DNA from 3 places in the Variovorax sp. RA8 genome. Region 1 is predicted to be linked to each of the others. Evidence: predicted binding sites of a transcription regulator. Region 1 holds the regulator's gene; each other region holds the start of a gene.
What was found. Region 1 encodes FNR, which switches genes on or off when oxygen is low (the NO sensors DNR and NnrR bind a similar motif). Its sites were predicted from a motif close to TTGATNNNNATCAA; they were not measured.
Positions count from the first base shown of each region.

Region 1 (10,146 bases):
CCATGTGCTGGCCTCCTACGTCTGGGGCCTGTCGAACAAGCCGGTCGTGGCTCCCTAGGCCGGTCATGAAGGATGCCGCTTCCGCTTCCGCATCGGCCAGGCCCGCGCGGCGGGTGATTCCGATCGCCACCGCCGAGAAGGATGGTGGACTCTTCGTCGCGCACCAGAAGGTGTACCCCCGTACGGTGAGCGGCATCTTCGCGCGCTGGCGCTGGGCGATGGTGTTCCTCACGCAGCTCGTCTTCTATGGCCTGCCCTGGATCGAGTGGGGGCAGCGCCAGGCAGTGCTGTTCGACCTGGGCGCGCGACGCTTCTACATCCTCGGGCTGGTGCTGTACCCGCAGGACCTCATCTACCTGACCGGGTTGCTGGTGATCTCGGCGCTCTCGCTCTTCCTCTTTACCGCGGTGGCGGGGCGGCTGTGGTGCGGCTACGCCTGCCCGCAAACGGTCTACTCCGAGATCTTCATGTGGGTCGAGCAGAAGATCGAAGGCAACCGCATCGCCCGCATGCGCCTGGATGAGGGCGACTTCTCGCTCGAGAAGCTGGTCAAGAAGTGGTTCAAGCACATCGTGTGGCTCGGCATTGCGCTGTGGACCGGCTTCACCTTCGTCGGGTACTTCACGCCGATCCGGGAGCTGGGCCTGGAATTCCTGCAGACCCGCATGAGCTCGTGGGAAGTGTTCTGGGTCTTCTTCTACGGCTTTGCGACCTACGGCAACGCGGGCTTCATGCGCGAGCAGGTCTGCATGTACATGTGTCCCTACGCACGCTTCCAGAGCGCCATGTTCGACCGGGATACGCTCATCGTGAGCTACGACAACGAGAGGGGCGAGCCACGCGGCGTGCATGCCAAGGGCAGCAACGCGCGCGCACAGGGCCTTGGCGACTGCATCGACTGTTCATTGTGCGTGCAGGTCTGTCCGACCGGGATCGACATCCGCAAGGGGCTGCAGTACGAGTGCATCGGCTGCGGGCTGTGCGTGGATGCCTGCAACACCGTGATGGACAAGATGAAGACACCACGCGGGTTGATCCGCTATGCGACCCAGAACGGCATGGCCGGCCATTGGACGCCCAGGCAGGTGCTGCGCCGCGTGCTGCGCCCGCGGGTGCTGATCTACACCGGCCTGCTTGCCGCACTGACGATCGGTCTGCTGGCGAGCCTGGTGGCCCGCACGCCGCTGAAGGTCGATGTGGTGCGGGACCGGGCATCGCTCGCGCGCATCGCCGAGGGCGGCCAGCTCGAGAACGTCTACCGCCTGCAGATCATGAACGCGACCGAGCAGCCGCAGCGCTACCGCATCGAAGCCAGGGGCCTCGAAGGTCTCAGCGTATCGCCGGCCGAGCCGCTCGAGGTCGGTCCTGCGCAGTCGCGCTGGGTCGCGGTACGCCTGCAGGTTCCGTACGGCAGCGCCGCCGCAGGGTCCCACGTCGTCCATCTCGACGTGCGCTCCGTCGAGGGCAGCGCGCAGGTGTCGGAGAAGGCCACCTTCATGGTGCCCCGTTGAGTTCCAAAGGAGACGAGATGGACGATTGCGCGATGACTGCTCCGAAGAGCGAACCCTGGTGGCAGTTCCCGCTGCTGTGGATGGTGATAGCCGGGCCCGCCGTGGTCATCGTCGCCAGCTTCGTGACGCTCTGGCTCGCGCTGCGCACGCCCGATCCGGTGGTGGCGCCGGACTACTACCGCCGGGGTGCCGAGATCAACAAGGAGCTCGCCGCCAAGAACCTGATGCCTGCGCTGGCAGGGCGCAACCATGCGGCCACGCCGGACGCGGATCTGCCCGCACCGAGGCGTTGAAGATCATGAAGTCCCACGACTGGATGTCGATCCTCTGGCCGGCCTTCCTGCTGGCGAGCGTTGCCGAACTGCTGGTTTTCGCGCTGGTCGACCCCAGCGACCTCCATTGGGGCGGCGAGGATATCGGCTTGTCCCGGCAGGCTGTCTATGCGGCCGGCTTCTTCATCTTCTGGGTGCTGGCGACCGGCTCGAGCGCGCTCACGCTGCTGCTCACCAAGCGCGCGGACGAGCTCAACCGCCCGGCGGATTGACGATGCGCTGCAGTGCATCGGCGTCGACGATGCGCAGCTTGCGCTTCTCCACCTCGACGATGCCGTCTTCCATGAACTTCGACAGCGTCCGGCTCACCGTCTCGAGCGTGAGCCCGATGTAGCTGCCGATCTCCTCGCGCGTCATGCGAAGTACGAACTCGGACCGGGAGAATCCGCGCGCGTGCAGCCGCTGGACAAGGTTCAGGAGAAAGACCGCGAGGCGTTCCTCGGCCCGCATGCTGCCCAGGAGCAGCATCACGCCGTGCTCGCGCACGATCTCGCGGCTCATGATCTGGTGCACGTGGCGCTGCAGGGAGGGAACCTCGCGCGAGAGCTGCTCGATGCGATGGAAGGGCATCACGCAGACTTCGGCATCCTCGAGCGCGATCGCGTCGCAGGTGTGCTGGTTGTTGACGATGCCGTCCAGCCCGATGATCTCGCCGGCCATCTGGAAGCCGGTGACCTGGTCGCGGCCATCCTCGGTCGCCACGCGGGTCTTGAAGACGCCGGTGCGAATCGCGTAGAGCGAGGTGAAGGGCTCGCCGTTGCGAAAAAGTGCCTCGCGGCGCCGGACCTTGCGCCGCGTGGCCACGATCTCGTCGATGCGCTTCAGTTCGCTCGGCTCCAGGCCCGCAGGCATGCAGAGCTCGCGCAGGTTGCAGCTCGAGCAGGCGACCTTGATGTGTTCGGCTTTCATTGATGGCGTCGGGGTTCGCAGCGATTCTCAGGCGCCGCGCACAGCCGAGGCTTGATGCACATCAAGGATGACGGGGCGGCCTGCCTGCATAGTGGGCCGGTGCCTCCCATATCTACCGCAATGAACTCATCCCTTGCCGCCGCGCCTGCCGGTTCATCGCTCGTCCTGCCGTCGGCGGGTCTGCTGCGGCGTTTCGACGTGCCAGGGCCGCGCTATACGTCCTATCCCACGGCGGACCGTTTCGTCGAGGCGTTCACGGCCGACGACTACGCCCAGACGCTGCGGCAGCGCAGCGAGCTCGGCGCGCATGGCCGGCCGCTTTCTGTGTACGTGCACATTCCGTTCTGTGAATCGCTTTGCTACTACTGTGCCTGCAACAAGATCGTCACCCGGCACAAGAGCCGCGGGCGCGAGTACCTCGGCTATCTGGCGCGCGAGGTGGCGCTGCAGGCCGCGCAGCTCGGCCGCGGCGCGGTTGTCACCCAGCTGCACCTGGGGGGCGGCACGCCGACCTTCCTGCACGACGGGGGTTTGCGCGAGCTGCTGTCCATGCTCGGGGACGCGTTCACGTTGCCGCCGGAGCGCGAGCAGTCGATCGAGATCGATCCACGCACGGTCGATGGCCATCGACTCGCGAGCCTGGCCGAGATGGGTTTCGATCGCCTGAGTTTCGGCGTTCAGGACTTCGACCCCGACGTGCAGAAGGCCGTGCACCGCATCCAGCCGGCAGGGCAGGTGTTCGACCTGGTGGCGAGCGCACGCGGACTCGGCTTCGGGTCGATCAACATCGACCTCATCTACGGGCTGCCGCGCCAGAGCACCGGATCCTTCGACCGCACGCTGGCGCAGGTCTGCGAGCTGCGGCCCGACCGCATCGCCCTCTACGCCTATGCACATCTGCCGGCGCGCTTCAAGCCGCAGCGACGCATCGCCGCCGACGAACTCCCCGACGCCAGGACCAAGGTGGAGATGCTGTCGCGTTCGATCGCCACGCTCACCGCGGCCGGTTACGTCTACATCGGCATGGACCACTTCGCCTTGCCCGAAGACCCGCTCGCAATCGCCAAGCGGCAGGGACGCCTGCACCGGAACTTCCAGGGCTACAGCACCCAGCCCGAGTGTGATCTCGTGGCGCTGGGCGTGTCGGCCATCGGCCGGGTCGGCGCCACCTACAGCCAGAACGCCAAGACGCTGGAGGAGTACTACGACCTCCTGGACCAGGGTCGCCTGCCGGTCGTGCGCGGCCTGGCGCTCACGCGCGACGACGTCCTGAGGCGCGCGGTGATCATGGCGCTGATGTGCCAGGGGCATGTGGACTATGAATCGATCGGACTGGCCCACCTGGTCGACTTCAAGCGCTATTTCGCCAGCGAGCTCGTGGCGCTCGCGCCGCTCGCGGCGCAGGGCCTCGTGCACCTGCGCGACCATGAGATCGAGGTCACGCCGATGGGCTGGTTCTTCGTGCGCGCCGTCGCGATGGTCTTCGATCGCTATCTGCAGGCCGACCGCAACCGAACGCGCTTCTCGCGCATTGTCTGACCATGCAGGCTGCGCTGGCCAGCACCGCGCTCCTGATGGGATTGGTCGGCGGGCCGCATTGCGTCGCCATGTGCAGTGCCGCATGCTCCGGCGTGATCCGGATCGTGCGCGCGCCTGCGCAGGGGGGCGCGGCGACGCTCGCGGGGAGGCCACCGGCTGTCTCCGCGTCCGTCGCTTTTCATGCGGGCCGGATCGCAGGCTATGCGGCCGGTGGCGCGCTGGCTGCGGCGGCGATGCAGAGCCTGGCATTTGCGAGCGAACAGGTCGCCGCGCTGCGTCCTGCATGGGTGCTGCTGCACGTGCTCGTGCTGGCCTGGGGGTTGGCGCTCGCAGCGCTCGGGCGGCAGCCGGTCTGGGCGCACCGCATCGGGCGCGCGCTTGCGGCACGGCTGCGGTCGGTCACCGGTTCATTGACGGGGGTGCTCGCGACGGGGGCGCTCTGGGTCTGCATGCCATGCGGCCTGCTGTACTCGGCACTGATGCTTGCGGGCCTGGCCAACGGGCCGGCGCAGGGCGCGCTCACGATGGCGCTCTTCGCCGTCGGGAGCAGCGTGTCCCTGGTGCTGGCGCCTTGGCTGTGGCAGCGCCTGCAGTCAGGCGCCGGCATGGCGCGCAAGGAATGGGGAACGCGGTTGGCCGGTGGCCTGCTGGCAGCGGTGGCGACTCAGGCGCTGTGGATCGACCTGCGTCACCAGATCGACATCTGGTGCCGCTGACGGGAGAGGGCGCTCATCGGCATGTGCATTCAAGCGCGGGCGGGTGCGCCTGCGTCGGACCCGGGATTGTCGGCAAGGCCGTTCAAGGTCTTGACCATGCGCCGCACGCCCGAGCCGGGCGGTTCCGCCGGATCGGCTTCGAAGCCCATGTCGCGACACAGATTCAGCATCCGGCTGTTCTCGCGCAGCACGAGGCCCGCGAGACGGCCCGTCCCGCAACGCCTGGCATGCTCGATCAACTGCTGGAACAACAGCCTGCCGAGCCCCGCGCCCTTGAGGTCGGAGCGCACGATGATGGCGAACTCGGCCTCCACGCGGTCGGGGTCGCTCACGGTGCGGGCCACGCCCAGCGTCTCGCGCACGCCCTGCGCATCGACGGCTTCGGCAATGAACGCCATCTCCCGGTCGTAGTCGATCTGGGTGAGCCGCGCGAGTTCGCTGCGCGGCAGCTCGCGCCGCGTCTGGAAGATGCGCATGCGGATGTCCTCCGGGTCGAGCCGTTCCAGGAAGCGCCGGTGCTGCGCCTCGTCCTCGGGACGGATCGGCCGTATCGTGATCTCACGGCCGTTCCAGGTCAGCGTGCGAGCCCATTGCGAAGGATACGGAAGGATCGCGAAGCGCTCGGCCCCCGCGACCGGCTGTCTCGCGACGCGGATGCGCGCATCCAGGGCGATGGCGCCCGCCTCTTCGACGTAGAGCGGATTGATATCGAGCTCCGCCAGCTGCGGCAGGTCGGCGAGCATCTGCGACACCGCGATCAGCACGTCGTACAGGGCATCCATCCGGGCTGGAGGATGGTCGCGGTAGCCGGCGAGCAGGCGCGAGACACGCGTGCGCGAGACCAGTTCGCGCGCGAGGCTGCGGTTGAGCGGGGGAAGGGCCACGGCGCTGTCCGCAGTCACCTCCACCGCAGTGCCGCCCTGGCCGCAGAGGATCACCGGGCCGAAGACGCTGTCGATGCTGGCGCCGACGATGACTTCCTGGGCATGCGGCCGACGCACCATCGGCTGCACCGTGAAGCCGTCGATGTGCGCATCGGGCCTCGCGGTGCGCACGGCCCGAAGCATCTCGCTGACGGCATGGTCCAGGGACGCCTGGTCGCGCAGGTCCAGCCGCACGCCGCCGACGTCGGACTTGTGGGTGATGTCGCGCGAGACGATCTTGAGCGCCACCGGATAGCCCACTTCGCGCGCCGCCGCGAATATGGCATCGGCCGAGGCGGCGACCGCCAGCGTGGGCACCACCGGTACGCCGAAGGCCTTCAGGACGGCCTTGGCCTCCTGCTCGCTCAGCCATTCGCGGCCCTCTGCAAGGACCGCGTCGAGCTGTCGCTGCGCCGCGGCGAGATCGGGTGCCGCGTTCTCGCTTGCACTCGGCGCCTCCATCAGGATCTCCTGGTTGCGCCGGTAGGTCTGCAGCATCGCGAAGGCCCGGACGGCTTCCTCGGGCGTCGGATAGTCGGGCACGCCCGCCTGCTCGAACAGCTGGCGCGCCTGGGCGACAGCGGCGTCGCCGAGCCAGGCGCTCATCACGCGCTGCCCGGTCTCGCGCACCAGCGGCAGGCAGGCGCGGGCGATGTCGTCGCTGCGCACGATTGCCGTCGGGGCATGGACGAACAGCACGGCCCCGGCTGATTTGTCGGCGAGCAGGGCCGATAGCGTCGCGGTGTAGCGTTCGATCGGCGCGTCGCCGATGATGTCGATCGGATTGGCGTGCGACCAGTTGGATGGCAGCGCTTCGTTCAACCGTTCCATCAGGGCGCTGCCGGGCTGCGCAAGCGTGATGCCGGCCTGCGCGGCTGCGTCGGCGGCCATCACGCCGGCACCGCCGCCGTTGGTCATGATGGTGAGCGAATCGCTGCGGTTGCCCCGGAAGCGCGCCAGGGTCCCGGCCGCCGTGAACAGCTCCTGCATCGTGTCGACTCGGAGCATGCCGGCGCGGCGGATGGCCGCGTCGTAGACGACGTCCGAGCCGGCCAGCGCACCGGTGTGGGAGGCGGCGGCGTGCACGCCGTTGCCCGCGCGTCCGGCCTTCACGATGATCACCGGCTTGTTGCGCGCTGCCGCGCGTGCGGCCGACATGAACTTGCGCGGCGACTCGATCGATTCGACATAGAGCAGGATGGATCGCGTGCGGGCGTCGTTCGCCAGGTAGTCGAGCAGATCGCCAAAATCGACATCGCAGTGTTCGCCCAGCGAGACGAGATGCGACAGGCCGATTCCGCGGCTCTTGGCCCAGTCGAGCATCGCGGTGACCAGCGCGCCGGATTGCGACACGAAGGCCACCTCGCCTGGCAGCGCATCGGTGTGGGCGAAACCGGCATTCAGGCCAATGTGGGGGCTCAGCAGGCCGATGCAGTTGGGGCCCAGCAGGCGCATCAGGTACGGCCTGGCCGCGTCGAGCGCCGCCTGCTTCTGCGTGGCGCTCAGCCCTGCAGTCACGATGATGACCGCGCGGGTGCCGAGCGCGCCGAGTTCGGCCACCAACTGCGGCACGGTGTGGGGGGGCGTGCACAGCAGGGCCAGGTCCGGGGCGCCGGGCAGATGGGCCGCCTTGGCGAACACGGGCACGCCGTCGAGCGCCCTGTGTTTGGGGTTGACGGCGTAGATGGGGCCCGAGAAGCGGCCGGCGCGCAGATTGCGCCAGACCACGGCACCGACGCTGCCCACACGGTTGGAAGCGCCGAAGACGGCAACCGAAGCGGGCGACAAGAGCTGGTCGAGATGACGGATTGTCAAGCTGGGCTCCAAGAGAAAGGGGCATCATGCGCAGCTTGATGTTGCGGGCCCTTGACGAACATCAAGTTGCAGCCGCAGCGCGATGCGAAGCTCTCGGCACCAAGGAGAAACCATGCGCATCCAATTCCTCGGCGGCGTCGGCACCGTCACCGGATCCAAGTACCTGCTGGAGCACAACGGCCGTCGGCTGCTGGTCGACTGTGGCCTGTTCCAGGGCCTGAAGCAACTGCGGCTGCGCAATTGGGAGCCTTTGCCGATCAAGGCCTCCGAGTTCGATGCGGTGCTGCTCACGCATGCGCACATGGACCACAGCGGGTTCGTGCCGCGGCTCGTGAAGCTCGGCTTCAAGGGCCCTGTGTACTGCAGTGGGGCGACGCGCGACCTTTGCGAGCTGCTGCTGCCGGATTCAGGCCGGCTGCAGGAAGAGGAAGCCGATTTCGCGAACCGGCACGGCCATTCGAAGCACAAGCCGGCCCTGCCGCTCTACACGCAAGAGGAGGCCGCTGCGGCCCTGACGCACTTCGAGACCATCCCCTTCGACAAGGAGCAGTCACCATGGCCAGGCTGGTCGTGGCGTCTGAAGCGCGCCGGCCACATCCTGGGGGCGGCCAGCGTTCACATCAGCTGGACGGGGGGCAGCATCCTGTTTTCGGGCGACCTTGGCCGCAGCGACGACCTGGTCATGCGTCCACCCGATTCTCCCGAGCAGGCGGACTATCTGGTCGTGGAGTCCACCTATGGTGACCGCCGGCATCGCGACGTCGACACGCTCACGGCGCTGGCCGACGTGCTCAATCGCACCGCGGCGCGCGGCGGCGTGGTCGTCATCCCTTCCTTCGCCGTCGGGCGCGCGCAGACCCTCCTGCATTGCATCCACCTGCTCAAGAAGGCGCGCCGCATTCCCGACATGCCGGTGTACCTGAACAGCCCCATGGCGGCAGATGCCACGCGCATTTTTCGGCATCACCTCGACGAGCACCGGCTGAGCGCCGAGCAGTGCGCGGCCATGAGCAAGGAGGTCACGATCGTCAACACGGTGGAGGAATCGAAGCGGCTCAACACGCTGACCTTTCCTTCGATCATCGTTTCTGCGAGCGGCATGGCGACCGGCGGGCGGGTCCTGCATCACCTGAAGACGTATGCACCCGACGCGAGGAACACGATGCTGTTTGCCGGCTTCCAGGCTGCCGGCACGCGTGGAGCCGCGCTGGTGGGCGGCGCGGAGGCGGTCAAGATCCATGGTGCCTATGTGCCGGTGCGTGCCGAAGTGGCGAATCTCGACACCTTGTCGGCCCATGCGGACCGCGAACAGCTGCTGGCATGGCTCGGTGGACTGCGTGCGCCGAAGCGGGTGTTCGTGACGCATGGCGAGCCGGTGGCCGCCGATGCGCTGCGGCTGGCGATCGAGGAGCGTCACGGCTGGCCGGTCACCGTGCCGGAATACCTCGAATCCCGCAAGCTCTGAAGAACGAACCACCCCATGCCCTTCGACCGCCTGCGGGCACGCCGTGCCCGCATCGACACCTACCAGCAGCCCGTGGTGTACATGCGCGGCGACTGCCCTGTCTGCCGGGCGGAAGGCTTCGAAGCGCAGGCGCAGGTCGAGGTGATCGCCAACGGACGCCATCTGCTCGCGATCCTGCATCACGTCAGCAGCGACTGGCTTCGGGACGACGAGATCGCGTTGTCGGAAGTCGCCTGGACCTTGCTGGGCTCGGCAGAGGGCGATGAAGTGGAGGTGCGCCATCCGCCGGTGCTCGCGTCGCTGGCGCATCTTCGCGCCAAGGCTCACGGCACGAGGTTTGGCTATTCCGCCCTGCGCGAGCTCATGGAAGACGTGGCCCGTGGCCGGCTTTCCGACATCCACCTGGCGTCCCTGGTAACGACCTGTGCTGGCGGCGGACTGGATTTCGACGAGACGGTGGCGTTGACCCAAGCCATGGTCGATGTGGGCGAGCGCATCGACTGGGGCGCTTCGCCGGTGATGGACAAGCACTGCATCGGCGGCCTCCCGGGCAATCGGACCACGCTGCTGGTGGTGCCGATCGTCACGGCGTGCGGCGTGCTGATGCCCAAGACCTCCTCGCGCGCCATCACCTCGGCGGCCGGTACGGCCGATGCGATGGAGACGCTCGCGCCAGTCGAACTCGACATGGCGGCGCTGCGCCGCGTCGTCGAAAGCGAGGGCGGCTGCATCGCCTGGGGTGGCGCCACGCGCATCAGTCCCGCCGACGACATGTTGATTCGGGTGGAGCGCCCGCTGAACCTCGACAGCGAAGGCCTGCTGGTGGCATCCATCCTTTCCAAGAAGGCTGCAGCGGGCTCGCAGCGCGTGCTGATCGATCTGCCGGTCGGCCCGCTGACCAAGGTTCGAAGCACCGCCGCCGCCGAGCTCCTGTCG
Region 1 covers NZ_LR594662.1:1,389,417-1,399,562, forward strand. The annotation lists gene ccoP (cytochrome-c oxidase, cbb3-type subunit III) at 1-58, shown strand, start outside; gene ccoG (cytochrome c oxidase accessory protein CcoG) at 66-1,511, shown strand; gene E5P3_RS06660 (FixH family protein) at 1,544-1,804, shown strand; gene E5P3_RS06665 (hypothetical protein) at 1,810-2,055, shown strand; gene fnr (fumarate/nitrate reduction transcriptional regulator Fnr) at 2,036-2,752, opposite strand; gene hemN (oxygen-independent coproporphyrinogen III oxidase) at 2,873-4,291, shown strand; gene E5P3_RS06680 (sulfite exporter TauE/SafE family protein) at 4,294-5,007, shown strand; gene E5P3_RS06685 (bifunctional acetate--CoA ligase family protein/GNAT family N-acetyltransferase) at 5,037-7,745, opposite strand; gene E5P3_RS06690 (MBL fold metallo-hydrolase RNA specificity domain-containing protein) at 7,858-9,210, shown strand; gene E5P3_RS06695 (thymidine phosphorylase family protein) at 9,226-10,146, shown strand, end outside.

Region 2 (10,146 bases), 4.7 Mb from region 1:
CGTCGTCGGGCTGATCGTAGTGCTGAGCACGGTGCCGCTGTTCGCCTCGATCCTGCGCATTCCCTTCTCGATCATCGCGCCGGTGATCATCGTGATCTGCGCGATCGGCGCCTACACCGTGCACAACGCGATGCTCGACATCTGGTTCATGCTCGGCTTCGGCGTGGTGGGCTACATCTTCAAGAAGCTCGACTTCCCGCTCGCGCCGCTGGTGCTCGCGCTGGTGCTCGGCGACAAGGCCGAGGACTCCTTCCGCCAAGCCATGCTGGTCTCGCAGGGAGAGGTCGGCATCATGTGGTCGAACCCGCTGGTGGGCAGCATCACCACGCTGGCGCTGACCATGCTCTTCTGGCCGCTGATCTCGAAAGTGCTGGCGATGATCAAGCCAAAAAAGCCTGACGAGTTCGCCGCCGAACGGCCGGTGGACTGATCGAGGAGGCCGCATGCCCGTCATCGCAATGACCCAGGAAATGGGTTCCCTCGCCAAGGACGTGTCGCTGCAGCTCGCCGGCGCGCTCGGACTGGCCGTCATGCGCCACGAGGCCATCGAGCGCGTGGCCGACAGGGCGCAGGTGTCGACCAGCCTGATCGGCCGGCTGCGCGACGGCAAGGCCGGCCTGGTGGAGCGCCTGACCACCGACCGCCGCAGCGTCGCGCTCTATACGGCGGAAGAAGTGTTCTCGCTGGCAGACGGCGGTAACGTGGTGCTGCGCGGCTGGGGTGCCACCTGCCTGCTGCGGCCGGTGCCGCATGTGCTGTGCGTGCGCGTCACGCGCTCGCTCAGGAAGCGCATCGAGTGGCTGATGGCCCACCTCGGCACCGATGATGCCGAGTTCGCCGAGGCCGAGATCCGGCGCAGCGACCACGCGCACGCCTCGCGCATGCACGAGCAGTTCGGCGTGACCTGGGGCGACCCGGTGCTCTACGACCTGGTGCTCAACACCGATCGCGTCTCGGTCGACAGCTGCGTGGAGCTGATCCGCCTGATGACGCAACGCCCGGAATTCGCCGAGACATCCGAGTCGCGCGCCCTGCTGGCCAACATGGCACTCGAGGCGCGCGTGCGCGCGGCGCTCAAGGAGCACGAGGAGACGCGCGACATCAGCATCACCATCCAGGCCAAGCAGGGCGATGTGAAGCTGCGCGGCATCGTCCTCGACGCCGAGGAGCGCGAGCAGGCCGAGCACGTGGCCATCGCGGTGCCTGGTGTCTCGGGCGTGACCAACGAACTGCGACTGATGACCGGCACGCGCCGCTTCGCCTCGGCCAAGCAGACCTGAGTCAGATCTTTCCGCGCTTCTTCAACCGGCTGAGCGTCTCCGCCGACAGATTGAGATAGGAGGCCAGTTCCTTGCTCGGAATCCGATCCACCAGTTCCGGATGCTTGCGCATGAAGCGGTGCACGCGGCCCGGCGCGTCCAGCAGGTGCAGCGTGATGGTGTGCGCCATGATCTCGCTCATCCCGCGCATCACGCTGAACTCGAACAGCTCCTTCGTGTCGGGGTGGCGGTTGAGAAAGGCAATCCACTCCTTCAGCGGCAGGCTGGCAACCCGCGCCTTGGTCACGCAGACGATGCCGTACGGCGTCGGCGTGCCCAGCCGCAGGGCGGCGTAGCTGGTCTCCATGTCGTTCTCGTCGGCGAAGCGCAGGATCATTTCCTTGCCCGCCGGATTGCTCACCACCCGCTTGAGGATGCCGTCGAGGATGAAGTACTGCTCCATCTCGCGCACGCCCTGGTGCAGCAGGAAGTCGCCCTTGTTTCCGTCCACCACGGCAAGGTGGGACTCCAGCTCGGCGCGGTCACCCTCGCTCAGTTCCTTGAGAAGGATGTTCTGCCGGAGTTGGGCACGAATGATGTTTTTCTCCGGGTGGTTTTCCAACAGGGTCATGGGTCCCGTCTTGCTCGATATCGCGACGACCGCCGGTTCATCGAGCCGGTGTCGTTTTCCGGAAAGTTGACCAAGGTCAACGGCTGCAGCTTGGCCTCGAATCATAGTCGTGGCTCGGCCCCTGGCCATTCATACCCAAGCACAAGGAGAGACATGTCCTCAGTCAGCACCGCCAAGCAGGCCGACTCGACCGCCGACGAGCTGGTCGCGCGGGCCCTCAAGAACATGACGGACGACGCGCCGGCCCGCGAGACGACCGACGGCTTCCACCTGGTAATCGATGCGCTGAAGCTGAACGACATCGACACGATCTTCGGCCTGCCCGGCATCCCGATCACCGACCTCACGCGCATGGCGCAGGCCGAGGGCATGCGGGTGATCTCCTTTCGCCACGAGCAGCATGCCGGCAACGCCGCCGCGGCCGCCGGCTTCCTGACGCAGAAGCCCGGCATCTGCCTCACGGTGTCGGCGCCCGGCTTCCTCAACGGCCTCACGGCGTTGGCCAACGCCACCACCAACTGCTTCCCGATGATCCTGATCAGCGGCTCCAGCGAGCGCGAGATCGTCGACCTGCAGCAGGGTGACTACGAGGAGATGGACCAGCTCGCGATCGCCAAGCCGCTGTGCAAGGCTGCCTTTCGCGTGCTGCACGCCGAGGACATCGGTGTCGGCATCGCGCGGGCGATCCGTTCGGCCCTCTCGGGCCGCCCGGGCGGCGTGTACCTGGACCTGCCGGCCAAGCTGTTCGCGCAGACCCTGGATGCCGAGGCCGGCCGAAAGTCGCTGATCAAGGTGGTTGACCCGGCGCCGCGCCAGATCCCCGCGCCCGACGCGGTGAAGCGCGCGCTCGATCTGCTCAAGGGCGCCAAGCGGCCGCTGATCCTGCTGGGCAAGGGGGCGGCCTATGCGCAGGCCGACGTCGACATCCGCGCGCTGGTCGAGAAGACCGGCATCCCCTACCTGCCGATGTCGATGGCCAAGGGCCTGCTGCCCGACACCCATGCGCAATCGGCCGCCGCCGCGCGCTCCTACGTGCTGCAGGAAGCCGACGTGGTGATGCTGGTCGGCGCGCGCCTCAACTGGCTGCTGTCGCACGGCAAGGGCAAGACCTGGGGCCAGGACAAGGGCGCCAAGCAGTTCATCCAGATCGACATCGCGCCGACCGAGATCGACAGCAACGTCGCGATCGCTGCGCCCGTGATCGGCGACATCGGCTCCTGCGTGTCGGCGCTGCTCGCGGGCATCGACGGCAATTGGGCCAAGCCCCCGGCCGATTGGACCGGCGGCATCGCCGAGCGCAAGGACAAGAACCTCTCGAAGATGGCGGCCACGCTGGCCGCGCGGCCCTCGCCGATGAACTTCCAGAGCGCGCTCAGCGTGATCCGCGACCAGGTGAAGGCGCGGCCCGATGCGATCGTCGTCAACGAGGGCGCCAACACGCTGGACTTCGCACGCAGCATCGTCGACATGTACGAGCCGCGCAAACGCCTCGACGTCGGCACGTGGGGAATCATGGGTATCGGCATGGGCTTTGCCGTCGCCGCGGCCGTGGTCACCGGCAAGCCGGTGATCGCCATCGAGGGCGACAGCGCCTTCGGCTTCAGCGGCATGGAGGTCGAGACCATCTGCCGCTACAACCTGCCGGTCTGCGTCGTCGTCTTCAACAACAACGGCGTCTACCGCGGCACCGACGTGAACACCAGCGGCACCGCCGACGTGGCGCCGACCGTGTTCGTCAAGGACGCGCGCTACGACAAGCTGATGGAGGCCTTCGGCGGCGTCGGCGTGCACGCCACCACTGCGGAAGAGCTGCAGAAGGCCCTGAGCGAGGCCGTCGCCTCCGGCCGCCCGACCCTGATCAACGCCGTGATCGACGAGACCGCCGGCACCGAAAGCGGCCGCATCACCAGTCTCAACCCGAGCGCGGCGAAGAAGAAGTAATCCCAGGCAACACAGGAGCTATCACATGAGCAGCAACAACAAACCCCTCAACGGCATCAAGATCATCGACTTCACCCATGTCCAGGCCGGGCCCGCGTGTACTCAGATGCTGGCCTGGTTCGGGGCCGACGTCATCAAGGTCGAGCGCCCGGGCTCCGGCGACGTCACGCGCACGCAGCTGCGCGACATTCCGGATGTCGATGCGCTGTACTTCACCATGCTCAACAGCAACAAGCGCTCGCTGACGCTGGACACCAAGCAGCCGGAGGGCAAGGTCGTGCTGGAGAAGCTGATCCGCGAATCCGACGTGCTGGTCGAGAACTTCGGCCCCGGCGCGCTCGACCGCATGGGCTTCACCTGGGAGCGCATCCAGGAGCTCAATCCCAAGATGATCGTCGCCTCGGTCAAGGGCTTCAGCGACGGCCACCACTATGACGACCTGAAGGTGTACGAGAACGTCGCGCAGTGCGCCGGCGGCGCGGCATCGACCACCGGCTTCTGGGACGGCCCGCCGACCGTGAGCGCCGCCGCCCTGGGCGACAGCAACACCGGCATGCACCTGGCGATCGGCATCCTGACCGCCATCATCGGCCGCCAGCAGACCGGCAAGGGCCAGCGCGTGGCCTGCGCGATGCAAGACGCCGTGCTGAACCTCTGCCGCGTGAAGATGCGCGACCAGCTGCGCCTGGACCGGCTCGGCTATCTCGAGGAGTACCCGCAGTACCCGCACGGCACCTTCAGCGACGTCGTGCCGCGGGGCGGCAATGCCGGCGGCGGGGGCCAGCCGGGCTGGGTGCTCAAGTGCAAGGGCTGGGAAACCGACCCCAACGCGTACATCTACTTCACGGTGCAGGGCCACGCCTGGGCTCCGATCTGCGATGCCATCGGCAAGCCCGAGTGGAAGACCGACCCCGACTACATGACGGCCAAGGCACGCCAGCCGCACATCACCGCGATCTTCGCGACCATCGAGGACTGGCTGGCCGACAAGACGAAGTTCGAGGCGGTGGACATCCTGCGCAAGTTCGACATCCCCTGCTCCCCGGTGCTGACCATGAAGGAGCTGCTGCACGACGAATCGCTGCGCAAGAGCGGCTCGATCGTTGAGGTGAAGGGCCACAAGGAGCGCGGCAACTATTTCACCGTCGGCAGCCCGATCAAGTTCTCCGACCTGAAGCCGGAGATCACCCCGTCGCCGCTGCTGGGCGAGCACAGCGAGGAGGTGCTGGCCGAGCTGGGATACTCGAAGGAGCAGATCGCGAATCTGCGCGAAGCCAAGGCAATCTAATAACGCTCTCCCCCAGGTTGGCCCACTTCCTGTGGTCGCCACCCCCTCACCGGGGGCAACACCAGCGGCCCGGCAAAGCCGGTTCCGCGGTGTTCCTGGAATAGGTCCGCTTCACATCCCGGAGATACGCTTGCAATCAAACATCGATCTGAAGCAGCTCGTCGAAGGCGCCGGCGATGCCATCATGGCCTGCGATGCCGAGGGCGCGATCGTGCTCTGGAACCGGGCCGCCGAGCGCATCTTCGGCTTCACCGAGGCCGAGGCGCTGGGCCGCTCGCTCGACCTGATCATCCCGCAGCGCCAGCGCGGGCGGCACTGGGAGGGTTACCAGAAGACCATGGCCACCGGCATCACCAAGTATGGCGCCGACCTGCTGCGCGTGCCCGCGCTGCACAAGGACGGGCATACGCTGTCGATCGCCTTCACCGTGTCGATGCTGTTTTCCGAGGATCGCAAGGTCACGGCTATCGTCGCGATCGTGCGCGATGAAACGGCCCGCTTCGCCGAGGAGCGCAAGCTGCGCGCACGTCTGGCAGAAGTCGAAGCGAAGACCTAGGAGACAAACGATGAGCAAGGCCCTCGAAGGCGTCCGCATCCTGGATTTCACCCATGTGCAGTCCGGCCCCACCTGCACCCAGCTGCTGGCCTGGTTCGGCGCCGACGTGATCAAGGTCGAGCGCGCCGGCGAGGGCGACGCGACGCGTGGCCAGTTGCGCGACATTCCCGGCGTGGACAGCCTCTACTTCACGATGCTGAACCACAACAAGCGCTCGATCACGCTGGACACCAAGAAGCCCAAGGGCAAGCAGGTGCTGGACACGCTGATCAAGACCTGCGACGTGCTGGTCGAGAACTTCGCGCCCGGCGCGCTGGACCGCATGGGCATCACCTGGAGCCATATCCAGGACCTCAACCCGCGCATGATCGTGGCTTCGGTCAAGGGCTTCGGGCCCGGCAAGTACGCCGACTGCAAGGTGTACGAGAACGTGGCCCAATGCGCCGGCGGCGCGGCGTCGACCACCGGTTTCGAGGACGGCCCGCCGGTCGTCACCGGCGCGCAGATCGGCGACAGCGGGACCGGCCTGCACCTGGCGCTCGGCATCATGGCGGCGCTCTACCAGCGCAACACCACGGGGCGTGGCCAGAAGGTGCTGGCGCCGATGCAGGACGCCGTGCTCAACCTCTGCCGCGTGAAGATGCGCGACCAGCAGCGGCTGGAGCGCACCGGCACCCTGCACGAATACCCCCAGTACCCCGACGGCAAGTTCGGCGACGCGGTGCCGCGCGCCGGCAACGCCTCGGGCGGTGGCCAGCCGGGCTCGATCCTGCGCTGCAAGGGCTGGGAGACCGATCCCAACGCCTACATCTACTTCATCACGCAGGCCGCGGTCTGGCCGGCGGTGTGCAAGGTGATCGGCGAGGAGGGCTGGATCACCGACGAGGCCTATGCCACGCCGGCCGCGCGCCTGCTGCACCTGAAGCCGATCTTCGCGCGCATCGAGCAATGGACCATGACCAAGGACAAGTTCGAGGCCATGGAGATCCTCAACCGGTACGACATTCCCTGCGGGCCGATCCTTTCGATGAAGGAGATCGCCGCCGACGAATCGCTGCGCGAGAGCGGCACCATCGTCGAGGTCGAACACCCGACCCGGGGCAAGTACCTGACGGTGGGCAATCCCATCAAGCTGTCGGACAGCCCGACCGAGGTGACGCGCTCGCCGCTGCTGGGCGAGCACACCGAGGAAGTGCTGCGGCAGCTGGGCTACGGCGCGGACGACCTGGCGATGCTGCGCCAGGAAGGCGTGATCTGAGGCGCGGCGCCTGAGCCCGCAAGGCGAGCCGGGCGGCGGTGCCACGCGCCCGATCCATAACTCATAGCAAATGTATTCAATAAAATAGTTTCACTGTTATTTATTGATCGACCCTCCTACATTTTGGTCATGCCGAGCGAATTCAATTGAGCTGACCGCGGCAACCAATTTGAAGGAGAAAGCCATGATCAATGATTTGCCAATTCAATACCGGAACGACGAAATGGAGCGCAATGCCTACAACGCGGCGTTTTACGAATTGGGCTTCCGGTGGCATTGGGACAGCCGCACCTACGAAGAATTGATGGGTGCGAGCCAGGACCCGGCCGGGCGCATCTGCCACTACCTGCAGACCTGCCAGCCGCATCTGCTGAAGGCCTACGACGCGGCCTTCCTCGCCGAGGTCATCCAGCAGAAAAAGGCACAGCACATCCGGCGTTGCGGCGCGGCCCCGTCCAGGTATTTCGACTGGGCGCAGGCGGGCGGCAGCGAGCTCGGCATCTGAAATTCTCCCGCCGCACGAACAGCCGCTCACCGCCATGCATATCCACGAATACCAGGGCAAGGCGCTGTTGCGGAAATTCGGCGTGGCCACGCCGCGCGGATTTCCCTGCCGCTCGGCCGACGAGGCGGCGGAGGCGGCCATGCAGCTGGGCGGCGAGATCTGGGTCCTCAAGGCCCAGATCCACGCCGGCGGCCGCGGCCAGGGTGGCGGCGTGAAAGTGGCCCGGTCGATCGCGGAAGTCCGGCAGCACGCCAGCCACCTCCTGGGCATGCGCTTGCGAACACCTCAGACCGGTCCCGAAGGCCGGATCGTCAAGTGCCTGCTGGTCGAGGAGGGCGTCGACATTGCCCACGAGTTCTACCTGGGCCTGGTGGTGGACCGCGAGGCGCAGCGCGTCGCCTTGATGGCCTCGGCCGAGGGCGGCATGGACATCGAGGACGTGGCGGCCCGGTCGCCGGAACGGATCCACAAGCTCTGCATCGATCCGGGCACAGGCCTGAGGCCGGCCGAGGCCGACACCGTCGCGCGCGGGATCGGCCTGCCGGAAAAGGCGATCCCGCAGGCGCGTGCCCTGATGCAGAACCTCTACCGCGCCTTCGACGAATGCGATGCCTCATTGGCCGAGATCAACCCGCTGGCCCTGGCCGGCGACGGCCGCCTCCTGGCGCTCGCTGCCAAGTTCGACTTCGATGCGAATGCGCTCTTCCGCCATCCGGAGATCGCCGCGTTGCGCGACCTCGACGAGGAGGACCCGTCCGAGGTCGAGGCCGCAAAGCTCGAGCTCTCCTACATCCCGCTGGCCGGCAACATCGGCTGCCTGGTCAACGGCGCCGGCCTGGCGATGGCGACCATGGACGTGATCCGGCTCTACGGCGGCGCGCCCGCCAACTTCCTCGACGTGGGCGGCGGCGCAACGGCCGAGAAAGTGGCCGAGGCCTTCAAGCTGATGCTGCGCAACCCAAGGCTCGCGGCCATCCTGGTCAACATCTTCGGCGGCATCATGAAGTGCGACCTGATCGCGCAAGGCGTGATCGCCGCCGCGCGCGAGGTCGGGCTCAAGGTGCCGATGGTCGTGCGCATGAAGGGCACCCGCGAGAAGGAGGGCCGGGCCCTGCTCGCGCGGTCGGGCCTGCCGATCGTCAGCGCCCACGACATGGCCGATGCGGCCGAGCTGGCGGTCGCTGCCGCAAGGAGCCGGTGACATGTCGATCCTCGTCAACAGGAGCACCCGCGTGATCACGCAGGGCATCACCGGCAAGACCGCGCGCTTCCACACCGAGATGTGCCGCGAGTACGGCAACGGCAGGAAGTGCTTCGTCGCCGGCGTGAATCCCCACAAGGCCGGCGAATCGCTCGACGGCATCCCCGTGTTCGGCACCGTCCGGGAGGCGAAGGAGCGGACCGGCGCGACGGTCTCGGTGATCTACGTGCCGCCGCCCTTCGCGGCCGCCGCGATCGACGAGGCGGTCGATGCCGGGCTCGACCTGGTCGTCTGCATCACCGAGGGCATCCCGGTGCGCGACATGATCCGCACGCGGCATCGCATGCTTGGGCGCAAGACCCTGCTGCTGGGCCCCAACTGCCCGGGCCTGATCACGCCCGACGAGATCAAGATCGGCATCATGCCGGGCCACATCCACCAGCGCGGCCGCATCGGCGTGGTGTCGCGCTCCGGCACGCTGACCTACGAGGCCGCCAGTCAGCTTGCGGCCTTCGGCATCGGCCAGTCGACGGTCGTCGGCATCGGCGGTGACCCGGTCGGCGGGCTCGGGCACATCGATGTTCTGAAACTCTTCAACGACGACCCGCACACCGACGCCGTGGTCATGGTCGGCGAGATCGGCGGCGACGCCGAGGAGCGCTGCGCACGCTGGGTCAAGAAGCACATGCGCAAGCCCGTGGTCGGCTTCATTGCAGGCGCCAGTGCGCCGCCGGGCAAGCGCATGGGCCATGCGGGCGCCATCGTCTCCGGCGGACAGGGCACGGCGCAAGCCAAGCTGGCGGTGATGAAAGACTGCGGCATCCACGTCACGCGCAATCCTGCGGACATCGGGAAGCTGCTCGCCTCGCTGGTCATCCCCGACTACCTTCCCTTCGATTGAGAGAGACATGCAGCAACTGCAACAACGATGGGTCCGCTTCGCACGCGCCGGCAAGACGGGCTTCGGCGCGCTGGACGGCAAGCATGTGCGCGAGCACCGCGGCGACATGTTCGCTGCGCCTGAGCCGACCGGCAGCGTGTTCGCGCTCGACGAGCTCAGGCTGCTCACGCCCACCCAGCCCAGCAAGGTCATCGCGTTGTGGAACAACTTCCATGCGCTCGGCGAGAAGCTCCAGCTGCCGGTCCCCGCCGAGCCGCTGTACCTGTTGAAGGCCCCCAACTCCTTCCTCGCCGCCGGCGAGCCCATCCGCAAGCCGCTGTGCGAGGGCAAGGTGGTGTTCGAGGGCGAGCTCGGCATCGTCATCGGCAAGACCTGCACCGCGGTGCCGGAAGCGCAGGCGCTGGACCACGTGTTCGGCTACACCTGCGCCAACGACGTGACGGTGGCCGACATCCTCCACCGTGACGCCTCCTTTGCCCAATGGGCGCGCGCCAAGGGCTTCGACACCTTCTGCCCGATGGGCCCGGCGGTGGCCACTGGCCTGGACCCCGCGTCGCTCACCGTCACCACGCTGCTCGACGGCGCGGCGCGGCAGCACTACCCCAT
Region 2 covers NZ_LR594662.1:6,110,848-6,120,993, reverse strand. The annotation lists gene E5P3_RS29145 (tripartite tricarboxylate transporter permease) at 1-430, shown strand, start outside; gene E5P3_RS29140 (cytidylate kinase family protein) at 444-1,280, shown strand; gene E5P3_RS29135 (Crp/Fnr family transcriptional regulator) at 1,282-1,890, opposite strand; gene oxc (oxalyl-CoA decarboxylase) at 2,044-3,831, shown strand; gene frc (formyl-CoA transferase) at 3,857-5,119, shown strand; gene E5P3_RS29120 (PAS domain-containing protein) at 5,250-5,675, shown strand; gene frc (formyl-CoA transferase) at 5,686-6,933, shown strand; gene E5P3_RS29110 (hypothetical protein) at 7,118-7,438, shown strand; gene sucC (ADP-forming succinate--CoA ligase subunit beta) at 7,473-8,639, shown strand; gene sucD (succinate--CoA ligase subunit alpha) at 8,641-9,540, shown strand; gene E5P3_RS29095 (fumarylacetoacetate hydrolase family protein) at 9,548-10,146, shown strand, end outside.
Region 2: a site for FNR is predicted at 1,957-1,970, ahead of oxc (oxalyl-CoA decarboxylase). Genes of this name have one in related genera too.

Region 3 (10,146 bases), 1.2 Mb from region 1:
TGCATGGATCGGGCCTTTCATCGGCGCGGCGGTGCGGCCGGTCGGCGGCTGGATCTCGGACAAGATCGGGGGCTCGATCGTGACCGAGATCATTTCGGCCGTGATGGTGGTGGCCTCGGCGGCTGTCGGCTACGTGATGCTGCTGGCCTACCGCTCGGCTGCGCCCGAGCAGTACTTCCTGATCTTCATGGCGCTGTTCGTGGTGCTCTTCACCGCCAGCGGCATCGGCAACGGCTCGACCTTCCGCACCATCGGCGTCATTTTCGACCGGCAGCAGGCCGGGCCCGTGCTCGGCTGGACCTCGGCCGTGGCGGCGTATGGGGCCTTCATCGCGCCGGTGGTGATCGGTGCGCAGATCAAGGCCGCGAGGCCCGAACTCGCCATGTACGGCTTCGCGGTGTTCTACGCGCTGTGCCTCGTTCTCAACTGGTGGTTCTACCTGCGTGCCAATGCGTACGTGAAGAACCCCTGACTCCACACTTTTCCGGAGCCCAAGCGATGAGTCATTTTCTGGACCGCCTCAGCTACTTCAGCCAACCGAGGGAAGCCTTCTCTGGCGACCACGGCGTCACGACGGGCGAGGACCGCACGTGGGAAGACGCCTACCGCAACCGCTGGGCGCACGACAAGGTCGTGCGCTCGACGCACGGCGTGAACTGCACCGGCTCGTGCTCCTGGAAGATCTACGTCAAGGGCGGCATCGTCACCTGGGAGACGCAGCAGACGGACTACCCGCGCACGCGCTGGGATATGCCCAACCACGAGCCGCGCGGCTGCGCACGCGGCGCCAGCTACAGCTGGTACCTGTACAGCGCGAACCGCGTCAAGTACCCGATGGTGCGCGGCAGGCTCCTGAAGAGCTGGCGCGAGGCGCGCATCGCACACGACCCCGTCGGCGCTTGGGCTTCGATCGTCGAGGACGATGCAAGGCGCCGCGACTACCAGCAGGTGCGCGGCCTCGGCGGCTTCGTGCGCTCGACGTGGGAGGAAGTCAACGAGATCGTTGCAGCGGCCAACGTCTACACGATCAGGAAGCATGGCCCCGACCGCATCATCGGCTTCTCGCCGATCCCCGCGATGTCGATGATCAGCTATGCCGCGGGCAGCCGCTATCTCAGCCTGATCGGCGGGGTGTGCATGAGCTTCTACGACTGGTACTGCGACCTGCCGCCGGCAAGCCCGCAGGTCTGGGGCGAGCAGACCGACGTGCCCGAGTCGGCCGACTGGTACAACTCCAGCTACATCATCGCCTGGGGCTCCAACGTGCCGCAGACGCGCACGCCCGACGCGCACTTCTTCACCGAGGTGCGCTACAAGGGTGCGAAGACGGTGGCCGTGACCCCCGACTATTCCGAAGTCGCCAAGCTGGCGGACATCTGGATGCACCCGAAGCAGGGCACCGACGCCGCCGTGGCCATGGCCATGGGCCACGTGATCCTGAAGGAGTTCTACTTCCCCGACGGCGGACGCGAGCGCAGCGCCTACTTCGACGACTACGTGCGCCGCTACACCGACATGCCGATGCTGGTGATGCTCAAGGAGCACACCCTGCCCGGCGGCGAGGTCATCATGGTGCCCGACCGCTACGTGCGCGCTTCGGACTTCAACGGCAAGCTCGGCCAGGCCAACAATCCCGAGTGGAAGACCGTCGCCTTCGACCAGCACGGCAAGGTGGTGCTGCCGCACGGCGCGATCGGCTTCCGATGGGGGCCCGATGGGCGCGCCGACGAGGGCCAGTGGAACCTCGAGGCCAGGGAGGCGCGCCACGGCGACGAGGTGAGGCTCAGGTTGTCGGCACTCGAGGGCGACCAGCCGAGCACGGAGACGGCGCGGGTCGGATTCCCGTACTTCGGCGGCATCGCGAGCGAGCACTTCCCGTCCAGCGAACAGGGCGACGTGCTGGTGCGCATGGTGCCGGTCACGCGTGTCCCGCTGGGCAAGGCCGGCGAGCATCGCGACGCGATCGTGGCCACCGTGTTCGACCTGCAGGTGGCGAACTACGGCGTGGCGCGCGGACTCCCCGGCGAAGATGGTGCCCCCACGCTCGGCGCTGACGCGTCCTCGCTGCCCCCCGAGGGGGCTGGCGCCACCTTGGGGCGGCCCGGCGGCGTCGCCCGCGCAGCCGCCAGCTTCGACGACGACACCCCCTACACGCCGGCATGGCAGGAGCGCATCACCGGCACGCCGCGCGCGCAGTTGATCACGGTGGCGCGCCAGTTCGCCGAGAACGCGCACAAGACGCAAGGCAAGTCGATGGTGATCATCGGCGCGGCGATGAACCACTGGTACCACAGCGACATGAACTACCGCGGCGTCATCAACATGCTGATGATGTGCGGCTGCATCGGCAAGAGCGGGGGAGGGTGGTCGCACTACGTCGGCCAGGAGAAGCTGCGCCCGCAGACCGGCTGGACCGCGCTGGCCTTCGCGCTGGACTGGATCCGCCCGCCCCGCCAGATGAACAGCACCAGCTTCTTCTACGCCCACACCGACCAGTGGCGCTACGAGAAGCTGGGCATGGAGGAAGTGCTCTCGCCGCTGGCCGACAAGAAGGCGTACGCGGGCAGCATGATCGACTACAACGTGCGCGCCGAGCGCATGGGCTGGTTGCCGAGTGCGCCGCAGCTGCAGACCAATCCGCTGCAGGTGGTGCGCGACGCGCAGGCCGCCGGCGTCGACCCGAAGGACTACGCCGTGCGGGCACTGAAGGACGGCTCGCTCAGGATGAGCTGTACCGACCCGGACCACCCGGACAACTGGCCGCGCAACATGTTCGTGTGGCGCTCCAACATCCTGGGCTCCAGCGGCAAGGGCCACGAGTACTTCCTCAAGCACCTGCTCGGCACGAGCAATGGCGTGCAGGGAAAGGACCTGGGTGCCGAGGAGGCCAAACCCGAGGAGGTCGTCTGGCACGACAAGGCGCCTGAAGGCAAGCTCGACCTGCTGGTGACGCTCGACTTCCGCATGAGCACCACCTGCCTCTACAGCGACATCGTGCTGCCGACGGCGACCTGGTATGAGAAGAACGATCTCAACACGAGCGACATGCATCCCTTCATCCATCCGCTGTCCACGGCGGTGGACCCGGCCTGGCAATCGCGCAGCGACTGGGACATCTACAAGGGCTTTGCCAGGAAGTTCAGCGAGGTCTGCGTCGGCCACCTCGGCGTCGAGCGCGAGCTGGTGCTGACGCCCCTGATGCATGACAGCCCTGCCGAACTGGCCCAGCCCTTCGAGGTTCGGGACTGGAAGCGTGGCGAATGCGAGCTGGTGCCGGGCAAGACCGCGCCCAACATGCAGGTGGTCGAGCGCGACTACCCGAACGTCTTCAAGCGCTTCACCGCCCTGGGTCCGCTGATGGGCAAGGCCGGCAACGGCGGCAAGGGCATCGGCTGGAACACGCAGTCCGAGGTGAAGCAGCTCGGCGAGCTCTCCGGCTTCGTCACCGAGCCCGGCGTGACCTGCGGGATGCCGAAGATCGAGAGCGACATCGACGCCGCCGAGGTGGTGCTGATGCTGGCGCCCGAGACCAACGGCCAGGTGGCCGTGAAGGCCTGGGAGGCGCTGGGCAAGCAGACCGGCCGCGACCACACGCACCTGGCGATCCACCGCGAGGACGAGAAGATCCGCTTCCGCGACATCCAGGCGCAGCCGCGCAAGATCATCAGCTCGCCGACCTGGAGCGGCATCGAGAGCGAGACCGTTTCGTACAACGCCGGCTACACCAACGTCCACGAGCTGATACCTTGGCGCACCCTGACCGGGCGGCAGCAGTTCTACCTGGACCATCCGTGGATGATCGCCTTCGGGGAGGGCTTTGCCACCTACCGCCCGCCGGTCGACCTGAAGACCACTGCGGGGGTCCTGGGCGTCAAGCCGAACGGCAACCCCGAGATCGCGCTGAACTTCATCACCCCGCACCAGAAATGGGGCATCCACTCGACCTACACCGACAACCTGCTGATGCTCACGCTCAGCCGCGGCGGGCCCTGTGTGTGGATCAGCGAGGACGATGCGAAGCGCGCCGGCATCGTCGACAACGACTGGATCGAGCTGTTCAACGTGAACGGCGCCATCGCGGCGCGTGCGGTGGTGAGCCAGCGCGTCAAGCCGGGGATGGTGATGATGTACCACGCCCAGGAGAAGATCATCAACACGCCGGGCTCCGAGATCACCGGCGCGCGCGGCGGCATCCACAACTCGGTGACGCGAATCGTCCTCAAGCCCACCCACATGATCGGGGGCTACGCGCAGCTGAGCTACGGCTTCAACTACTACGGGACCATCGGCACCAACCGCGACGAGTTCGTCGTGGTGCGCAAGATGAACAGGATCGACTGGCTCGACACGCCGGTCGCCGACGAGCTGATTCGCCCCGTGCAGGCCGAAGGAGAAGTCGCATGAAGATCCGCGCGCAGATTGCCATGGTGCTCAACCTCGACAAGTGCATCGGCTGCCACACCTGTTCCGTGACCTGCAAGAACGTCTGGACCAGCCGCCCCGGCATGGAGTACGCCTGGTTCAACAACGTCGAGACCAAGCCCGGCATCGGCTACCCGAAGGAATGGGAAAACCAGGGCAAGTGGAACGGCGGCTGGGTGCGCAAGGCCAACGGCGCGACCGAGCTGCGGCAGGGCGCGAAATGGAAGCTGCTGATGCGCATCTTCGCCAACCCGAACCTGCCCGAGATCGACGACTACTACGAGCCCTTTACCTTCGACTACGGCCACCTGCAATCGGCGCCGGAGATGAAGGCGACGCCCACGGCGCGTCCGCGCAGCCTGATCACAGGCAAGCAGATGGAGAAGATCGTCTGGGGCCCGAACTGGGAAGAGATCCTCGGCGGCGAATTCTCCGGTCGCAGCAAGGACAAGAACCTGGATGGATTCGACCAGATGCAGAAGGACATGCTCGGCCAGTTCGAGAACACCTTCATGATGTATCTGCCGCGGCTGTGCGAGCACTGCCTGAACCCGGCGTGCGTGGCGTCGTGCCCGTCCGGCTCGATCTACAAGCGCGAGGAGGACGGCATCGTTCTGATCGACCAGGACAAGTGCCGCGGCTGGCGCATGTGCGTGAGCGGCTGCCCGTACAAGAAGATCTACTACAACTGGAAGAGCGGCAAGGCCGAGAAGTGCATCTTCTGCTACCCGCGCATCGAGGCGGGCCAGCCGACCGTGTGCAGCGAGACCTGCGTCGGCCGGATTCGCTACCTGGGCGTGCTCCTTTATGACGCGGACCGGATCCAGGAGGCCGCGAGCGTCGAGCACGACCGCGACCTGTACAAGGCACAGCTCGACATCTTTCTCGATCCGAACGATCCCAAGGTCATCGCCCAGGCACGCCTCGACGGCATTCCCGACAAGTGGATGGAAGCGGCGCGCACCAGCCCGGTCTACAAGATGGCGGTCCAATGGAAAGTGGCCCTGCCGCTGCACCCCGAGTACCGCACGCTGCCGATGGTCTGGTACGTGCCGCCGCTGTCGCCCATCAGCGCCGCTGCCAACGCGGGGCACGTGGGCAGCAACGGCGAGATCCCTGACGTCAACCAGCTTCGCATCCCCGTCAACTACCTGGCCAACCTGCTGACCGCCGGAGACACCGTGCCGGTCGTGCGGGCGCTCGAGCGCATGCTGGCCATGCGCGCCTACCAGCGCGAGAAGCATGTCGACGGGCGCATCAACCACGATGTGCTCGCACAGGTGGGCATGAGCCAGGCGGAGGTCGAGGAGATGTACCAGGTGATGGCGATCGCCAACTACGAAGACCGCTTCGTGATCCCCTCGACTCACCGCGAGTACGCGGAGAACACCTTCAACGTGCGCGGCGGCTGCGGCTTCACCTTCGGCAACGGATGCTCGGAAGGCACCAGCGAGGCGAGCCTGTTCGGCAGCGAGAAGAAGCGCACGATCCCCATCCGGGCGGAGGTCTGAGCATGTTCACGCTGAACTCGCAACGTCCGTTCACGAAGACCCTGCGCATCCTCTCCGCCGTGCTCGGCTATCCCGACGCAGGCATGCGCAGCCATCTGCCGGAGATGGGCGAACTGCTTCGCAGCGAGCATGCCCTGTCACCGTCGCGGCTGGCCGAGCTCGAGGGGCTGATGGACATGCTGTGGCGCGCCGAACCCCTGGAGGCGGAAGCCGACTACGTCGAGCTCTTCGACCGGGGCCGCGGCACCTCCCTGCACCTGTTCGAGCATGTGCACGGCGACTCGCGCGAGCGCGGGCCGGCCATGATCGACCTCGGGCAGACCTACGAGAAGGCCGGCCTGTTCCTGGCCGAGGGCGAGCTCCCCGACTACCTGCCCGCGGTACTGGAATTCGTCTCCACGCAGCCGGTGCGCGAGGCGCGGGCTTTCCTGGGCGAGATGGCGCACATCCTGAATGCCATCTTCGGTGCCCTCCAGCACCGCGAGAGCCCCTACGCCAGCGTGCTCGGCGCGCTGCTCGAGCTGGCCGGGGAGAAGGCGCAGCCGGTCAAGCCGCCCGCCGACGAGGCGCTCGACGAGAGCTGGGCCGAACCCCCCGCCTTCGATGGCTGTTCGTCCAAGGGGCAGGCCAGCCCCGGCCAGCCGCAACCCATCCGGATCGTGCGCAAGAGCAACGTCACACAAGGAGCATCGTCATGAAAGGCGTGTATGGCTTTCTCTTCCAGGTCTATCCGTATGTCTGCTTCATGGTGTTCGTGCTCGGCAGCCTGATCCGCTTCGACCAGAGCCAGTACAGCTGGAAGAGCGACTCCTCGCAGATGCTGCGGGCCGGCACCCTGCGCTGGGGCAGCAACCTGTTCCACTTCGGCGTGCTGTTCCTGTTCTTCGGGCACATGGTCGGGCTGTTCACGCCGCACAGCGTCTACGGCATCTTCATGAGCGCTGCGACCAAGCAGATGATGGCCGTCGTGGCCGGCGGCATCGCCGGCGCGCTGTGCTTCGTCGGCCTGTCGCTGCTGCTGTACCGGCGCGTGTTCGATCCGCGCATCCGCCTCACCAGCCATCCGACGGACATCGCGGTGCTGGTGGTGCTTTGGGTCCAGCTCGTCGTGGGGCTGATCACGCTGCCGTACTCGGTGCAGCACGCAGACGGCAGCGTGATGCTGATCCTGGCGGACTGGGCGCAGCGCATCGTCACCCTGCGTCCGGTCGATGCCACCGCACTGGCCGCCCTGGCCTGGCCGTACCAGGTCCACATCGTGCTCGGCATGACCATCTTCCTGCTGTTCCCGTTCAGCCGGCTGGTGCACGTGTGGAGCGGCTTCGGGACCATCCGGTTCCTGTTCCGGCCGCACCAGGTCGTGCGCAGCCGCCGGCTGAACGTTCCGGCCGGCCACAACCAGCCACGCGAACCCGGGGCCGTCTGAAACAAGGAGAGAACCCTCATGAATGTCCAACCTCTCGATCCGGCCGCCGCGGCGCCGCAGGCGATGGCAGCGCCGGTGGCGCGGGTCAATGGCGTCGCACTCCACGCCGAGGCCGAGGCCTTGACGACGGAGGAACTGCGCCAGCGCGCGTGCTCCGAGCTGCTGCGGCAGGCCGCGATCCACGCGGGTCTGCTGGCACCCACGGATGCAGCGGCCGGCGACGGCGTGCTCAGCGAAGCCGCCTCGCAGGCCATCGATGCGTGGCTGGAGCGCGAACTTCAGTTGCCCGAGCCGTCCGAGGAGGCCTGCCGGCGCCATCATGCGGCGCACCCGGCCCGCTATCGGACGGGGCAGCGCGTGCGGGCGCGGCACGTCCTGTTCGCAGTCACACCGGGCATGGACGTGGTGGCACTGCGCAATCGCGCAGAGGCCTGCCTGCTCGATGTCCGCTGCCACGACGGCAAGGCGGGTGGCGGCGCAAGCGCCGGCTTCGAGCAGGCCGCCCGCGAGCTGTCCAACTGTCCCAGCGGCGTCGAAGGCGGCGAGCTCGGATGGCTGACCCCGGCCGACTGCGCGCCCGAGTTCGCCCGGGAGATCTTCGGCCAGGTCGAGGTCGGCGTGCTGCCGCGCCTGGTCCACAGCCGGTTCGGCTTGCACGTGGTGGAAGTTCTCGAGCGCGAGGGCGGCGAGCCGCAGTCCTTCGAGTCGGTGCGCGGCGCGGTCGCGATGGCACTGCGCCAGCAGGCGTATGTGACGGCGCTTCGGCAGTGCCTCCAGCTGCTGGCGGGACAGGCCGTGGTCGAGGGCGTGGACCTCGATGCGGCGCAGACGCCGCTGGTTCAGTAACCGCGCGTGGGGCTGCCAGAGGGCGTCAGCCGATCTGCACTGGCTGGCCTTCGCTGTCGAAGGGGACGAGGCCGGCCACATCGCCGGACTTGATCGATTCGACCATGCGCCGCAGCGGCGCTTCGGCCTGTTCGCTGGTCGGGCTGCGGCTCGCGCTGCCGGACATCGCGGCAACGAACACGATGTCCCACAGCTGGCCGAATTGTCGTGCCTCGTCCCGCAGGGCGTCGAAGGAGACGACCTCGTCGGGCGTCTTGTCGACGCACATCAGGGGCGTCAGCGTGCCGCCCTGGCCCGATTGGTAGCGCTCGTGCTGCGCAGGTGTGGCGTCCTCGGGCACGCCGGCGGCCGTGAAGACGAAGAGCAGGCGCTGCGCCTGCGTCATCTCGCGCGCGGCGCGCAGCAGATCGTCGAAGCTTGAAATGGACATGTCGGTTTCTCGGTGCAGGAACGAAGCGGGCCGCTTGCCAGCGGGCGGGGTGCCGTGCAGGACGGTCGATCCGGGTAGTGTGACCTTGCGCCGGGCGATTGGCTTGAGTTTCCTCAAGCGTGGCGAAGGCATGGCCCAGGTCTTTGACCGAAGCGCAAGTTTGACCTTCATCGACACTGCGTCGAAGGTGCATGTGATCGAGATTCCCCCGCTGTCAGTGCCACCGATCGCGCATGATGGCGTGCGTGACCATGGTTTGCGTCACACCCCATTGGCCCAGCAACCATGCGTAGATCTGGCGTTCATCATCGGTAACCCGGCCATCGGCCGTGATCACGGCCGCAGCCAGGCGGCATACCAGCAGGCGCAGTTCGGGATCCACCACCGCCTGCTGCAAAGCCAGCATCAGGCACCGATCACTCGAGCGCAGCCATTGCGTCTGGCTCAAGGGGCGCCCGATCTCCTCCAGCGCCGCCTCGGCCCGCGTCAGGAAGTCGTCCCGATGAACCCCCAATCTTTGGTAGGCGCCGAGCCGGTCGAGTTCCGCCACCTCACGCGGATCGATCCGCCCGTTGGCAGATACAGCGATGGCAAGCAGCGATGCAGCGGCATCGGCTGCCGCATGTGTGGTCGATGGCATGGTCATTCCTGTCATGTGTGTGGTTCAAGAGACGGCACCCGACGCTGCCGCTGATTGGTCGTCGAACTGCCGTCGATGGCAAACAGGACTCCTCATGGAAGCGGGTGGCGTGTGTCGTTCGGTATGGCGGCGCCGGCAAAGGCTTCGAGCGCCGAGCCGACACTGCCGGAATGCTGCAGTGCGCCGACGATCTTCCTGAAGAGGGGCCGGTACGCCTCGTCCGCCTCGTAGCCCGCCAGCGGGTCGCGGTTGAGCAGGAACGCTGCATCGAGGTCGGCCCATTCGTCGGCGTCGAGCACCGCCTGGGCCAGCGGCAGGATCTCGGTCTCCTCGATATGCATGTGATCGAGATAGAAGTGGGCGTACTGCTTCATCAAGGCCTCGAAGTGGCGCCGGCGCGCTTCGCACTGGCCGGTGCCGCTCATGATGCGGAATCCGAGCAGCGCGTGTTCGAGCTCACGGATGGCCTGCTCGCCATGTGCATGGTCGCGGTCAAGGCGGTCGAGCACCGCGTCGATGCGCGCATCGCGTCCACGGAGCTTGGCAAAGAGCAGGCGGCTCTCCTTGGGATGGTGCAGCTTCTCCGGGAATTCGTCCATATAGAACAGCATGGCCTGCAGGGCATCGAAGTCGGGCAGGGTATTGCGCCGCCGATGCTCGCGCAGGAGCAGCATGATCGAGCGCAGCATGGCCGAGAGCGCCCGATGTTCGTGGCAGATGATGGCCAGGCTGGGATGCGTCATGGGCTGATCTTCCCTTCTACCCCCGGCTGCTTCCGCCTGTTCAGGGGGACTGCCTTGCGTCGGCCGGCGCGCCATGCCGCGCCTGATAGCCATACCAGAGGCTGCCGGCGATGCGATGCGCGAGGTCG
Region 3 covers NZ_LR594662.1:2,554,557-2,564,702, forward strand. The annotation lists gene E5P3_RS12100 (MFS transporter) at 1-472, shown strand, start outside; gene E5P3_RS12105 (nitrate reductase subunit alpha) at 499-4,404, shown strand; gene narH (nitrate reductase subunit beta) at 4,401-5,933, shown strand; gene narJ (nitrate reductase molybdenum cofactor assembly chaperone) at 5,936-6,631, shown strand; gene narI (respiratory nitrate reductase subunit gamma) at 6,628-7,359, shown strand; gene E5P3_RS12125 (peptidylprolyl isomerase) at 7,378-8,205, shown strand; gene E5P3_RS12130 (ribonucleotide reductase subunit alpha) at 8,231-8,635, opposite strand; gene E5P3_RS12135 (hypothetical protein) at 8,850-9,275, opposite strand; gene E5P3_RS12140 (hemerythrin domain-containing protein) at 9,368-10,018, opposite strand; gene E5P3_RS12145 (group III truncated hemoglobin) at 10,059-10,146, opposite strand, start outside.
Region 3: a site for FNR is predicted at 8,796-8,809, ahead of E5P3_RS12130 (ribonucleotide reductase subunit alpha). Genes of this name have one in related genera too.